DNA from 2 places in the Vibrio sp. YMD68 genome. Region 2 is predicted to be linked to the other one. Evidence: predicted binding sites of a transcription regulator. Region 2 holds the regulator's gene; the other holds the start of a gene.

Region 1 (6,152 bases), 510 kb from region 2:
CACTTCCGATCTGATTGTATATTTACACCCAATTGACGATTTTTACTTCGGAGTGTTTTGTGTCTGTTTCTCTATTTTCTTCTCAAGATGAATATTTTATGCGTCGAGCTCTAGAGCTAGCAGCGGTGGCAGAAAGTGAAGGAGAGGTACCGATTGGCGCCGTTCTTGTAAGGGACGGGGAAATCATCTCAGAAGGCTGGAACCGCTCGATTGGTCAGCACGATGCTACCGCCCATGCAGAGGTTGAAGTCTTGCGAAAAGCGGGCAAAGTATTAGAGAATTATCGTCTGCTGGATACAACCTTGTATGTCACGTTGGAGCCATGTCCAATGTGTGCGGGTGCGCTTTTACATAGCAGGGTCAAACGAGTCGTGTATGGTGCATCGGATCTCAAAGCAGGGGCTGCGGGTACTGTATTGGATCTTTTTCAAAGCCAGGCAGCGTATCATTATGCAGAAGTGGAGCATGGGCTTCTTGAAGCAGAATGCAAAGCGGTGCTGCAAGCATTTTTTAAACGTCGACGTAAGGAAATAAAAGCAAAGAAACAGCAGATGAAACAGGAGTTAGAAGGCAAGCCAGATAAGTAGAAATGGGATTTAGCAAACACCCACATCTGAATACATTCACCGTGGTGTATTATATTGCTAATGATAGATGTTTGCTGACTGTTTAATCCAAAAGTAGCTGGGTGTACGTGCGGTTGCGCCAAATGATTTTCTTTTTGTTATTGGCGAGCATGCGTTTTCTGCGATTTGCTGACACTGTTTTATTCAAACGTTTGGATTGCATTTTACGCTTCATCATAAAATACTCCTTTCTAAAGGTTCTTATTTTCGTTTTTCAAACACGTCGGTTTGAACCGTTCCATTCTAATTACTCACCCGTTATAAGAGTGAATTGTTACGGCAATATGAACGTGCTTGAACAAAGTAAGACATGCGGCTCATCTAAACAAAATTCAAGTACCTAGAAATTAAAGTACCTAGAAATTAACGAGTGTATCCGTTTGCTGTGCACTAGGGCTCTCGGATCAAAGTGAGCGTAAAGTGTGCAACAGCTCGACTACTCTTGCACACTGCTCGTGGTTATGGACTAAAGATAGTGCCTTTAAGATCAACCCGTCGACTAATTAGTGGGTGATGCTTCACTTATTGAAGAGAGACTCTCACCAGACACCGCTACCCCTGCCGAAACTTCAGCTTCAGAAACCTTATCCTCAGCAACCTTATCTTCAGAAACCTTATCTTCAGAAACCTCAGGAGGTAACGGTTGGATAACAGTTAAATCATCCATGTTGGCCCCTATGTTTGAGGTATTCACTTGGTTGATATGGCCAATAATACTCTGATAATACCGTCGTATATTCTCTACGTAGTTTCTCGCCTCATCACCTCGAGCAAACCCATAGTAAGTTTGGCTGTAGTATTTCTGTTTCCTAAGCAGCGGTAAACGATCTTTTACATCCGCCCACGAATCTGGGTTTGCCCCTTGGCTTTTTGTTAAGCGTCTTGCGTCCATCACATGACCAAAGCCAACGTTGTATGAAGCTAGTGCAAACCAGATTTTTTCATGTTGAGGAATACTGTCAGGAATCCGACCCACCATTTTTCTTAGGTATTTTACGCCGCCATGGATGGATTGCTCAGGATCTAGCCGATTGGTGACACCTACACTTTTCGCTGTTGGTAGCGTAAGCATCATCATGCCTCGCACCCCTGTTGGGGATCGAGCTGTCGGGTTCCAATGGGATTCTTGATAAGCTAACGCTGCAATGAGGCGCCAGTCAAACTCTTCAGAGTATTTTTGAAAAAGAGGTGACCATTCGGGAAGTTTACTGTCCAAAGCGCGAATGAAAGCCCGTGTATCAACATAATCAAAGCTGCCGATATGCCCGATGTATTTTTCTTCCAGTTCATCCAATCGCCCCGACTGTTTTATCGAGCCAAAGAACTCGATCAGCAGCGCGTATAAGCTTTCATCTTGAGAGCGGTTAAGAAACCAAGAAATAGGCTGGTCTTCCGTCAGTTCAAAGGCAATGGCGACATCTGGGTAGATTCGCTGGGAAAGGGAAATTTCAATGGAGTCAGCAACAGTAAAGGGCAGGTCACCTTTAGATACCTGTTTCAGTACTTCATTAATATCTGCGTTAATATTAACGGAGTAATCTAAGCCCTCGTGCTGCGCTTTCAACGTCTCTAGTGTATTAATGAAGTGTGAATCATCGACAACGCTGATGATGGATTTACCGTCATTTTTTTCAATGAGTGATGCCTGGCGGTCAAGGAGCTGTTCTAAGTTTCTAGGTCTCCACTGTCCTTTTTTATACACTAACTGTTGGCTGACATAGTAATAAGCAGGCCCGGCTCTAAACTCTTCGAGGCGTCTTTCCGACTGACTTAATCCCGCCGCAATAATATCGATCTCACCATTTCTTAGCGCAGGGTAGAGGCTAGACATTCGATAAGCAGGTTTCATCTCTAGATTAACACCAAGCTCATTCGCAAATTCTCTGACCAGCTCGTAATCAAGCCCCGCAGGGCCATCCGGGCCAATATAGTAAGAAAGTTGATTGTTCAGTGTTCCAACACGCAACACGCCTCGGTCGAGAATTTGTTCCAATTCACTTTTGGGCTCAGATTCAATTTGGCAGCCTGCGAGAATCAACGAAGCAAAAATATACATCGCAGTCAGTTTTAATTTTGAGAGAGTATTATTTAACATTTTTAAATTCTCATACATCCAGTATGGCTTTTATATCAAAGCCTAACGGTATGGAAAAGCAGAGTTACAAAAGAATGAGCGAACTGAGGTTTAATTCGCTCATTGAGGTGTAACCTGACATTGACGAAAAAAATGACGCAAACGGTTGCTTTTGGTGTTACATCACAAAAGTAATTGCTTTATAATGCGCTCGCAACAGAGAGGTGAAATCGGCATAAGTTCAAAGTCTTTCTTTATGGGATGACGATAACCCACTGAATTTATTCCAATACTACCTTAATCAACTGCATAAGAGACCTAAGCACATGAGAATTTTGCGTGGCTCCCCAGCCTTTTCTGAGTTTCGTGTAAACAAGCTTTTAGAGCTTTGTCGTGAATTAAGCTTACCAGTAACTGGTATTTATGCTGAGTTTACCCACTTTGCTGATCTAAAGGCAGATCTTGACTCGTCTGAAGTCGAGAAACTAGAAAAGCTGCTGACTTATGGTCCTACGATTGAAGAGCATGAACCTGAAGGTTTATTGCTGCTTGCAACGCCACGCCCAGGCACTATTTCGCCTTGGTCTTCAAAATCTACTGACATCGCTCACAACTGTGGACTGGATAAAGTGTCTCGTCTAGAGCGCGGTACGGCTTTCTACATTGAAACTTCTTCTGAACTTTCTGAGCTTCAACTTGTTGAGCTGAAAGCCATTCTGCACGATCGTATGATGGAAGTGGTATTCACTGACTTCGAATCAGCAGCGGCACTATTCACGGTTGCTGAGCCTGCTCCTTATGCGGAAGTTGACCTATTAACTGGCGGACGTAAAGCGCTTGAAGAAGCAAACGTTACCCTAGGTCTTGCCCTTGCAGAAGATGAAATTGATTACCTTCTTGAAAGCTTCACTGAAAAGCTTGGTCGTAACCCGACTGACATCGAGCTAATGATGTTTGCACAAGCGAACTCAGAGCACTGTCGTCACAAGATCTTTAACGCTGATTGGACTATCGATGGCGTTAAGCAAGAAAAATCATTGTTCAAGATGATTAAGAACACCTTTGAAACGACACCAGAACACGTTCTGTCTGCTTATAAAGATAACGCAGCGGTAATGACCGGTTCTGAAGTCGGTCGTTTCTTCCCAGATCCAGAAACTCGCCAGTACAACTACCACCAAGAGAAAACACACATCTTGATGAAAGTTGAAACGCATAACCACCCAACGGCTATCTCTCCATGGCCGGGCGCATCAACAGGTTCAGGCGGTGAAATCCGTGATGAAGGCGCAACGGGTATTGGTGGTAAGCCGAAAGCTGGTCTGGTTGCGTTTTCTGTATCTAACCTTAAGATCCCGAACTTTGTTCAACCTTGGGAAACAGACTTTGGTAAGCCAAGCCGTATCGTTACTGCTCTGGATATCATGCTTGAAGGTCCTCTTGGCGGCGCGGCATTCAACAACGAATTTGGTCGTCCAAACCTACTAGGTTACTTCCGTACTTACGAAGAGAAAGTAAACTCTCACGCAGGTGAAGAAGTACGTGGTTACCACAAGCCAATCATGCTAGCTGGTGGTCTGGGTAACATCCGTGATGAGCACGTTCAGAAGAAAGAGATCCCAGTTGGTGCAAGCCTAATCGTTCTTGGTGGTCCTGCGATGAACATCGGCCTTGGTGGCGGTGCGGCATCTTCAATGGACTCGGGTTCTTCTTCTGAAGATTTAGATTTTGCTTCTGTACAACGTGAAAACCCAGAGATGGAACGTCGTTGTCAGGAAGTAATCGACCGTTGTTGGCAGCTTGGTGATGCGAACCCAATCGCATTCATCCACGATGTGGGCGCGGGCGGTATCTCAAATGCACTTCCTGAGTTAGTAGACGATGGTGAGCGTGGCGGTATCTTTAACCTACGTGACGTACCAAACGATGAGCCTGGCATGAGCCCACTTGAAATCTGGTGTAATGAATCTCAAGAGCGTTACGTAATGGCGGTTGCTGACAAAGACATGGCAACGTTCGACGCAATTTGTAAGCGTGAACGCGCACCATACGCAGTGGTTGGTAAAGCAACAGAAGAACGTGATCTTAAATTAGAAGATTCTCACTTCGACAATACGCCAATCGACATGCCAATGGACATCCTATTAGGTAAAACGCCTAAGATGCACCGTGATGCGAAAACGCTAAAAGTAAACAACCCAGCGATTGACCGTTTTGGTATTGAAATGAACGAAGCGGTCGACCGTGTTCTTCGTCTACCAACAGTCGCTGAGAAAACATTCCTTATCACCATCGGTGACCGCTCGGTAACAGGCCTTGTCGCTCGTGACCAAATGGTTGGCCCTTGGCAGGTTCCTGTTGCTAACTGTGCGGTAACGGCAGCAAGCTACGACTCTTACCACGGTGAGGCGATGTCTCTTGGTGAGCGCACGCCAGTGGCACTACTAGACTTTGGCGCATCGGCTCGTCTAGCGGTTGGTGAAGCAATCACTAACATCGCAGCGACGAACATCGGTGATATCAAACACATTAAATTGTCAGCTAACTGGATGTCTCCAGCAGGTCACCCTGGTGAAGATGCAGGTCTTTACGAAGCGGTTAAAGCGGTTGGTGAAGAACTATGTCCTGCACTGGGTCTAACTATCCCAGTGGGTAAAGACTCAATGTCGATGAAGACTAAGTGGGAAGAGAATGGCGAGCAGAAAGAAGTAACGTCTCCGCTATCTCTTGTTATCACTGCGTTCGCACGTGTTGAAGACGTTCGTAAGACAATCACTCCTCAGCTTCGCACTGACAAAGGCAATACAAGCCTAGTTCTTATCGACCTAGGTAACGGCAAAAACCGTATGGGTGCGACAGCACTTGCACAGGTATACAAGCAGCTTGGTGACAAGCCAGCAGACGTAGACAACGCAGCGCAACTAAAAGGTTTTTACGAAGGCGTTCAAGCGCTTGTAGCGAACGACCAAGTTGTTGCTTACCACGATAAAGGCGATGGTGGTCTATTCGTAACGCTAGCAGAAATGGCGTTCGCAGGTCACTGTGGTGTTAACGCTGATATTGCAGCGCTTTTATCTGCATCAGAGAATAGCGAAGATACACTAGCTGCATTATTCAACGAAGAGCTAGGTGCGGTAATTCAAGTTCGCAATGATGATTTAGACGCAGTTCTTGCAACACTTGCAGCAAATGGCCTAGAAGCATGTTCACATGTGATTGGCAGCGTTGTTGGTGAAGGGGAAGCATCAGACGAAGTAGTGATTAAGTCAGGCGCAGACGTTGTAATCCAACGTAACCGTACTGAACTACGTACTATCTGGGCTGAGACGACGCATAAGATGCAAGGTCTACGTGATAACCCAGCATGTGCTGACCAAGAGCACGAAGCGAAGAAAGACAACTCAGATCCAGGTCTGAATGTTAGCCTAAGCTTTGACGTAAACGAAGATATC
Region 2 (6,152 bases):
ATGGTTGTAGGAATACAGTGCTTGTGGGAAGACAATATTGTGGGAATACTAGATTTAATCTCCGGCAAACATATACCCCTCGCCATGGACAGTGACAAAAATTTGCGGGTTCTTTGCATCGTATTCCATTTTCGCTCTCATGCGTCTGATCAACACATCAATAGTACGATCGTTTGGTGCATCGACGCGGTGACTGATCATGTTGAGTATACGTTCTCGGCTTAATACTTGGTTAGGGTACGATGATAACGCAACAAGCAATTCGTATTCTGCTTTGGTCAGTTTAACCGGAACACCATCACGGCTAAGTGCTCTGCGCTGAATATCAAACGTCCAATCACTAAAGTGAACCAATTTCTCGTTGGCGTCTTTTTTTACCGCAGAGAGAGAAGAGGCATTCTTTGCTGTTGAGATCCGCCACAATAAATTTTTCACTCGAACCAGCAGTTCACGTAATTCAAAGGGTTTGGTGACGTAATCATCCGCACCCATTTCTAAGCCAACAATCTTATCAATGCTGTCCGTTCGCCCGGTTACTAGAATAATACCAATGTCCGACTGACTTCGTAGTTCTCGTGTCAACATCAGACCATCAGAGCCTGGAAGGTTAATGTCGAGCATGACCAAATCGACAGAGGACATTTGCAATATTTCATGCATCTGTTCACCGCTTTGAGCTTCACTCACCGTATAACCTTCATTCTGAAAGTAGCCGACCAGCTTACTGCGTGTTACAGCATCGTCTTCGACGACCAGTATATGATAAGTCATTTAACTCACTTATTTTTATTCATTGGAATGATTTTGCTAGAGCCATTCTATTCATAATTCATCACAATTCTAGCTCATCCGGTTAAGTTTGGACAAATCTTGCAAGTTTATTGATTCAAAACAAGCTCGCTGAATCTGTTCATAATACGACATAATTTCACAATATTTATCACACTCTTAAGTAACCCTATTCATTTTTATTCGCTAAACTAGAAAGATAATTTCTGTTAAGGCTAATGACAATGCAAGAAACAAAAGCATTCAACGAAAAACGGGCTGAAATCTACTGGTGGCTATCTAGCCTATTCGCCAAGGAGCTCACCGAAGCGGATATCGAACAGTACCAGTCTGCTCAGATTAGAGCTTTCCTCACTGGTTTGGGAGAGAACCCATCATTAAAACCTGCGATTGATAAACTCGTTGACGCACTGAATCGACTGCAAGACAGAGAAGATGCGCAACTTGAGTTATCTGCTGATTTTTGTGACCTATTTTTAAAGTCAGATAAAGATTCAGCTCTGCCATACGCGTCAATTTATATTGGCGAGGCTGGGATACTCAATGATACTCCTGCAAAGGAAATGGCTGAGCTGATGGCGAAGCATAATGTGACCGTTCATGAAACCCTCAATGAACCGGCTGATCATATCGCTATTGAACTTGATTTTTTAGGTCACCTGATTATCCGTTCCAATGAAGTTGAAATCGAAAAGCATCTTGACCAAGCACTGATTGAGCAAAAACAGTTTATCTCAACCTACTTGTTATCTTGGGTCCCGCAATTTGCTCATAAATGTCAGCAATTGGATGATTTCGGTTTCTATGCTGCGGTATCTGAATTGATGGGTGCTTTTCTGGAACTCGATTGCCAATACTTAGCTGGCGAGTAAAAACTCAATATAAACACCATGATATTGTCTAATTGTAGTTTTAGATCACGCGAATATGACCGCTTTTCATTGCTTGTACTTCACATGAAGTCTAAAATTAAAATAATAACGACAAAAGAATGACTAACTAACCGCTATTATTGGCGGTTTTTGTGTTTTTACTGATGTAAGATGTTTTTGCTCATGTAAGCACTGAAACGCTTTGTTAGTGAATGGAATTGCAACAGCAATTAACAGGAAAAGAATTATGGCCACAATTAAAGATGTTGCTCGCTTAGCTGGCGTATCAACGACCACGGTTTCTCACGTTATCAATAAAACGCGATTCGTGGCAGAAACGACACAAGAAAAAGTGAATAAAGCCGTTGAAGAACTCAACTACGCCCCAAGTGCCGTTGCCCGCAGCTTAAAATGCAATACAACACGTACGATTGGTATGCTGGTCACTCAATCTACAAACCTTTTCTTTTCTGAAGTCATTGACGGTGTTGAAAGCTATTGTTATCGCCAAGGCTACACGCTGATTCTTTGTAACACCGGCGGTATCTATGAAAAACAGCGTGACTATATTCGAATGCTGGCCGAAAAACGAGTGGATGGCATTCTTGTCATGTGTTCGGACCTTACTGAAGAACTCCGAGAAATGCTTGACCGTCACTCAACCATTCCAAAGGTTGTGATGGATTGGGGCCCGGAAAGCTCCCAGGCCGATAAAATAATCGATAATTCAGAAGAAGGGGGTTATCTCGCCACAAAATACCTGATTGATAAAGGCCATAAAGATATTGCTTGTCTCAGCGGGCATTTTGAAAAAGCAGCATGCCAAGAGCGCATTTTAGGCTTTAAGCGTGCATTGACAGAAGCCAACCTGAAAATCGATGAAGATTGGATCTTAGAAGGTAACTTTGAGTGTGATACTGCTGTCTTAGCGGCAGACCAAATTGCAGCGATGGACAACAAACCAACGGCCATTTTCTGTTTCAACGACACGATGGCTCTCGGTTTAATCAGTCGCTTAGGGCAAAAAGGGATTAACGTTCCTAACGATATCTCTGTCATCGGTTATGACAATATTGAGCTTGCTGAATACTTTTCGCCTCCACTAACGACCGTACACCAACCCAAACGTCGTGTAGGTAAAAATGCATTTGAAATTTTGCTTGAGAGAATCAAAGATAAAGATCATGAAAAGCGCATATTTGAGATGCACCCTGAAATCGTAGAACGAAACACCGTAAAGGATCTCAATAAGTAGGCTGTGTTGACTGGCTTTTCTTTACTTGCTAATTATATGTTATAGTTTAGACTCATTATTGAGATGAATTTGTTGGATGAACATCACAGTAACCAAGCGGTTTAGTGATATTCATTCAGATTGATCAAAGCTTTATTTTTAGTCACGCACAGGGCAAACCACTTGAAAGGGTGGGACGCAAAGCCTCCGGCCTTAACCAAACATTCTGTTTATCACAGGAGTTGGTAGGTAGCGGGGTTACCGATGGCAAGCAATGCAAACATAAAATTTACCCGTAAATGACACAGTTTCTGCATATTTTGCTAACCTCTCGGACCTGATTTGGTGGCGTATTTAACATACACCGAGAACATACAGCATGGATAAACCAATACTAAAAGACTCAATGAGGCTGTTTGAACAGCTTGGACGAGTAAAGTCTCGTTCAATGTTTGGCGGTTTCGGTATTTTTGTTGAAGACACAATGTTTGCACTTGTTGTAAATGACAAACTTCACATAAGAGCCGATAGCATTGCCGTTAAAAAGTTCAAGCAGCAAGGCTATATGCCATATGTCTATAAAAAGCGCGGACACCCTGTCGTAACCAAATATTATGCGTTACCTGATGATTGGATGTCAGATTCCGCAGCCACTCTCGCTGAAGCAAAAAGCTCATTAGAGATCGCAAAGAAAGAAAAAGAAAGCCAAGCATCTGCAAAACCGGATCGCCTTAAGGATTTACCAAATCTTAGGTTAGCAACGGAAAGAATGCTGAAAAAAGCGGGGATTGATTCTGTGGCAACTCTTGAGGAGCAAGGCTCTGTAGCCGCTTATAAGGCCATTCAGCAATCTCACCCATCAGATGTGGGCTTGGAGCTCCTTTGGGCGCTAGAAGGTGCTATTAAGGGGACTCACTGGTCTGTTATTCCCCAAGAGAGACGGGAAGAACTCGCGAATCGATTAAGATAACTCAAAAAACCAACATTCATATGTTGGTTTTTTTATGTCTCATTATCGGCATCAAAATTTGAATCTGTTTATTCTATTGATACTTGAAATTTTTTTACCCTAATACGGTTCTCTATACGCACATCACCTTACAGGTTCTATAACTATGAATAAAAAAATACTCTTTGCCATTTTTCTGATCGGCACCATTCTATTTCTTACGATAAATTACGGGCACCTTTTGACTTTAGAGAATGCAAAGTCACAGCAAGAATCATTGAGTAATATTATTGAATCCAACTTTGCAATCGCAGCTCTAAGCTACTTTGCAATTTATATCGTTGTGGTCGCATTTTCTATCCCAGGTGCTGCGGTTGTAACTCTATTAGGTGCCGCGCTGTTTGGGTTTTGGACCAGCCTGGTTTTGGTTTCTTTTGCCAGCTCAATAGGCGCAACGCTTGCCTTTCTTAGTAGTCGATTTTTGTTGAAGGAATGGGTTCAAAAAAAATTCGGCTCCAAACTCTCTACAATTAATGAAGGGGTAGAAAAAGACGGCGCGTTTTATCTTTTTTCACTGCGCCTTATCCCTGTTGTTCCATTCTTTCTGATCAACCTTTTGATGGGATTGACGCCAATATCAGCTTTAAGATTCTACCTCGTGAGTCAACTCGGTATGCTACCGGGTACGGCCGTCTATCTTAATGCGGGAACCCAACTCGCCAATATAGAAAGCCTTTCAGGCATTGTCTCTTTGCCTGTGATTCTATCGTTTGTTTTGTTGGGGTTATTTCCAATCATCACCAAGAAAGCCATGACGATAATAAGAAAGAGTGACTCTGCGAAGCAAAATGAAGGGTAACGTATTCTTGAGGAAAAAAAGGCGTGGTGCTACAGAATAAGGCTCGTGTAGCACCTAATTGATCTTGCGTGGGTGGGATTCTTGCGTGAGTGGGATCAACCTATCGAGTGCAGTTTTTAATAAACTCTATCGAGTAACGATTAAATTCTTCCGGGCGCTCAACATTACACACATGACCGCAATTAGGTATTTCTAGCAGTTTGCTATCTTGATGAGCCGCAACCATTTCTTTGACTGGTTGAATAAACATATAGTCTTGCTCACCCATTAAATAAAGTGTTGGGATTGGCAACTCTCTATTTTTGAAGTACCTCATCAATGGGTTGACTTCCGCCGTCAAAATAAACCAACGTTTAAACTCTTTCTGGCATAATTTTTTTGCCTCTCGTACAAACATATGACGAGACTCTTTCTGGTTGCGCTGAGGCATAACAACGTACGCAAACAAACGATATAACCACATGTACGGGATGATGTGTTTACTCAAATCACCTAGCTTTATTAATATCTGAGAACGAATATTGAGCCGTGTTACAGCGCCCCCTAAAACCATACTATGCACACGCTCTGACGCAATCTCTGCAATATTCTGAACGATGATCGTTCCTAGCGACATGCCAACGAAGTGGGCAGAGCGAATCTTAACGTGATCCAGTACTTTCAAAATATCCAAGGTCACTTCTCTAAACGTATAACGATTCGCAATAAGATCTTTGATGAATAGATTTGATTTCCCATGCCCACGAAGATCAAGCAGCAAGATATTGAAATGCTCTTTGTATGCTTTAATCTGTTTGAACCATATCGACGAGCTTCCACCTGCCCCGTGCACAAAAACCACCCACTCGTTACTTGAAGGGTGTTCGTATGTCTTATGAAAAAGTAGAGTTTGTGACATTATTCAATAAAACCTAAGTACGCAATCTAATGAACCTAACATAGAAGCCTACCATATTTTATAGTAAATGCTATTTATCGGATAACAAACACCACTCAAATGATTGTCTAGTTGTTGCCTGATGTGACCATTCACCTAAAGATACATTAACGTTACAGAATCGAAACCGCACAACCGTTATCGCTTAAGCAAAAAAAAGCGCCCGTAGGCGCTTGAATGTATAAGAGTGTTACTGAGTGCTTCGATACATAACCAAATAGTGCTTAGCCGCATCATCCCAACAAAAATTCTTTTTCATTGCATCCAGCTGCAATCGACGAATCTCTGGGGTATTTTGCGCATAAAGTAACAGTGAACGCATAAGCGTCAGCAAAAGAGCATTTGCCGTTGGATCAGTAAAGATAAAGCCTGTTGCTTGTTCAGGGTTCTCATCGTAATCCGTGACACTGTCTTTTAAACCGCCCACCCCGCGTACTATCGGAAGTGTGCCATAGGACATACTATAGATCTGATTCAAGCCACAGGGCTCAAACTCAGACGGCATCAAAAAG

What was found. The regulator PurR, encoded in region 2, represses purine synthesis genes. The targets are predictions, from matches to a motif close to TNANGNAAACGTTTNCNTNA.
Region 1: the regulator PurR is predicted to act here: its motif matches at 2,855-2,874, upstream of purL (phosphoribosylformylglycinamidine synthase).

What each region holds. Positions count from the first base shown of each region.
Region 1 covers NZ_CP124614.1:749,952-756,103, forward strand. The annotation lists gene tadA (tRNA adenosine(34) deaminase TadA) at 60-587, shown strand; gene QF117_RS09580 (hypothetical protein) at 670-804, opposite strand; gene mltF (membrane-bound lytic murein transglycosylase MltF) at 1,126-2,721, opposite strand; gene purL (phosphoribosylformylglycinamidine synthase) at 3,027-6,152, shown strand, end outside.
Region 2 covers NZ_CP124614.1:1,259,885-1,266,036, reverse strand. The annotation lists gene torR (two-component system response regulator TorR) at 55-771, opposite strand; gene torD (molecular chaperone TorD) at 1,014-1,661, shown strand; gene purR (HTH-type transcriptional repressor PurR) at 1,909-2,916, shown strand; cyclic di-GMP riboswitch class I at 3,059-3,161, shown strand; gene QF117_RS11955 (TfoX/Sxy family DNA transformation protein) at 3,275-3,865, shown strand; gene QF117_RS11950 (TVP38/TMEM64 family protein) at 4,011-4,703, shown strand; gene QF117_RS11945 (alpha/beta hydrolase) at 4,804-5,601, opposite strand; gene glgA (glycogen synthase GlgA) at 5,831-6,152, opposite strand, start outside.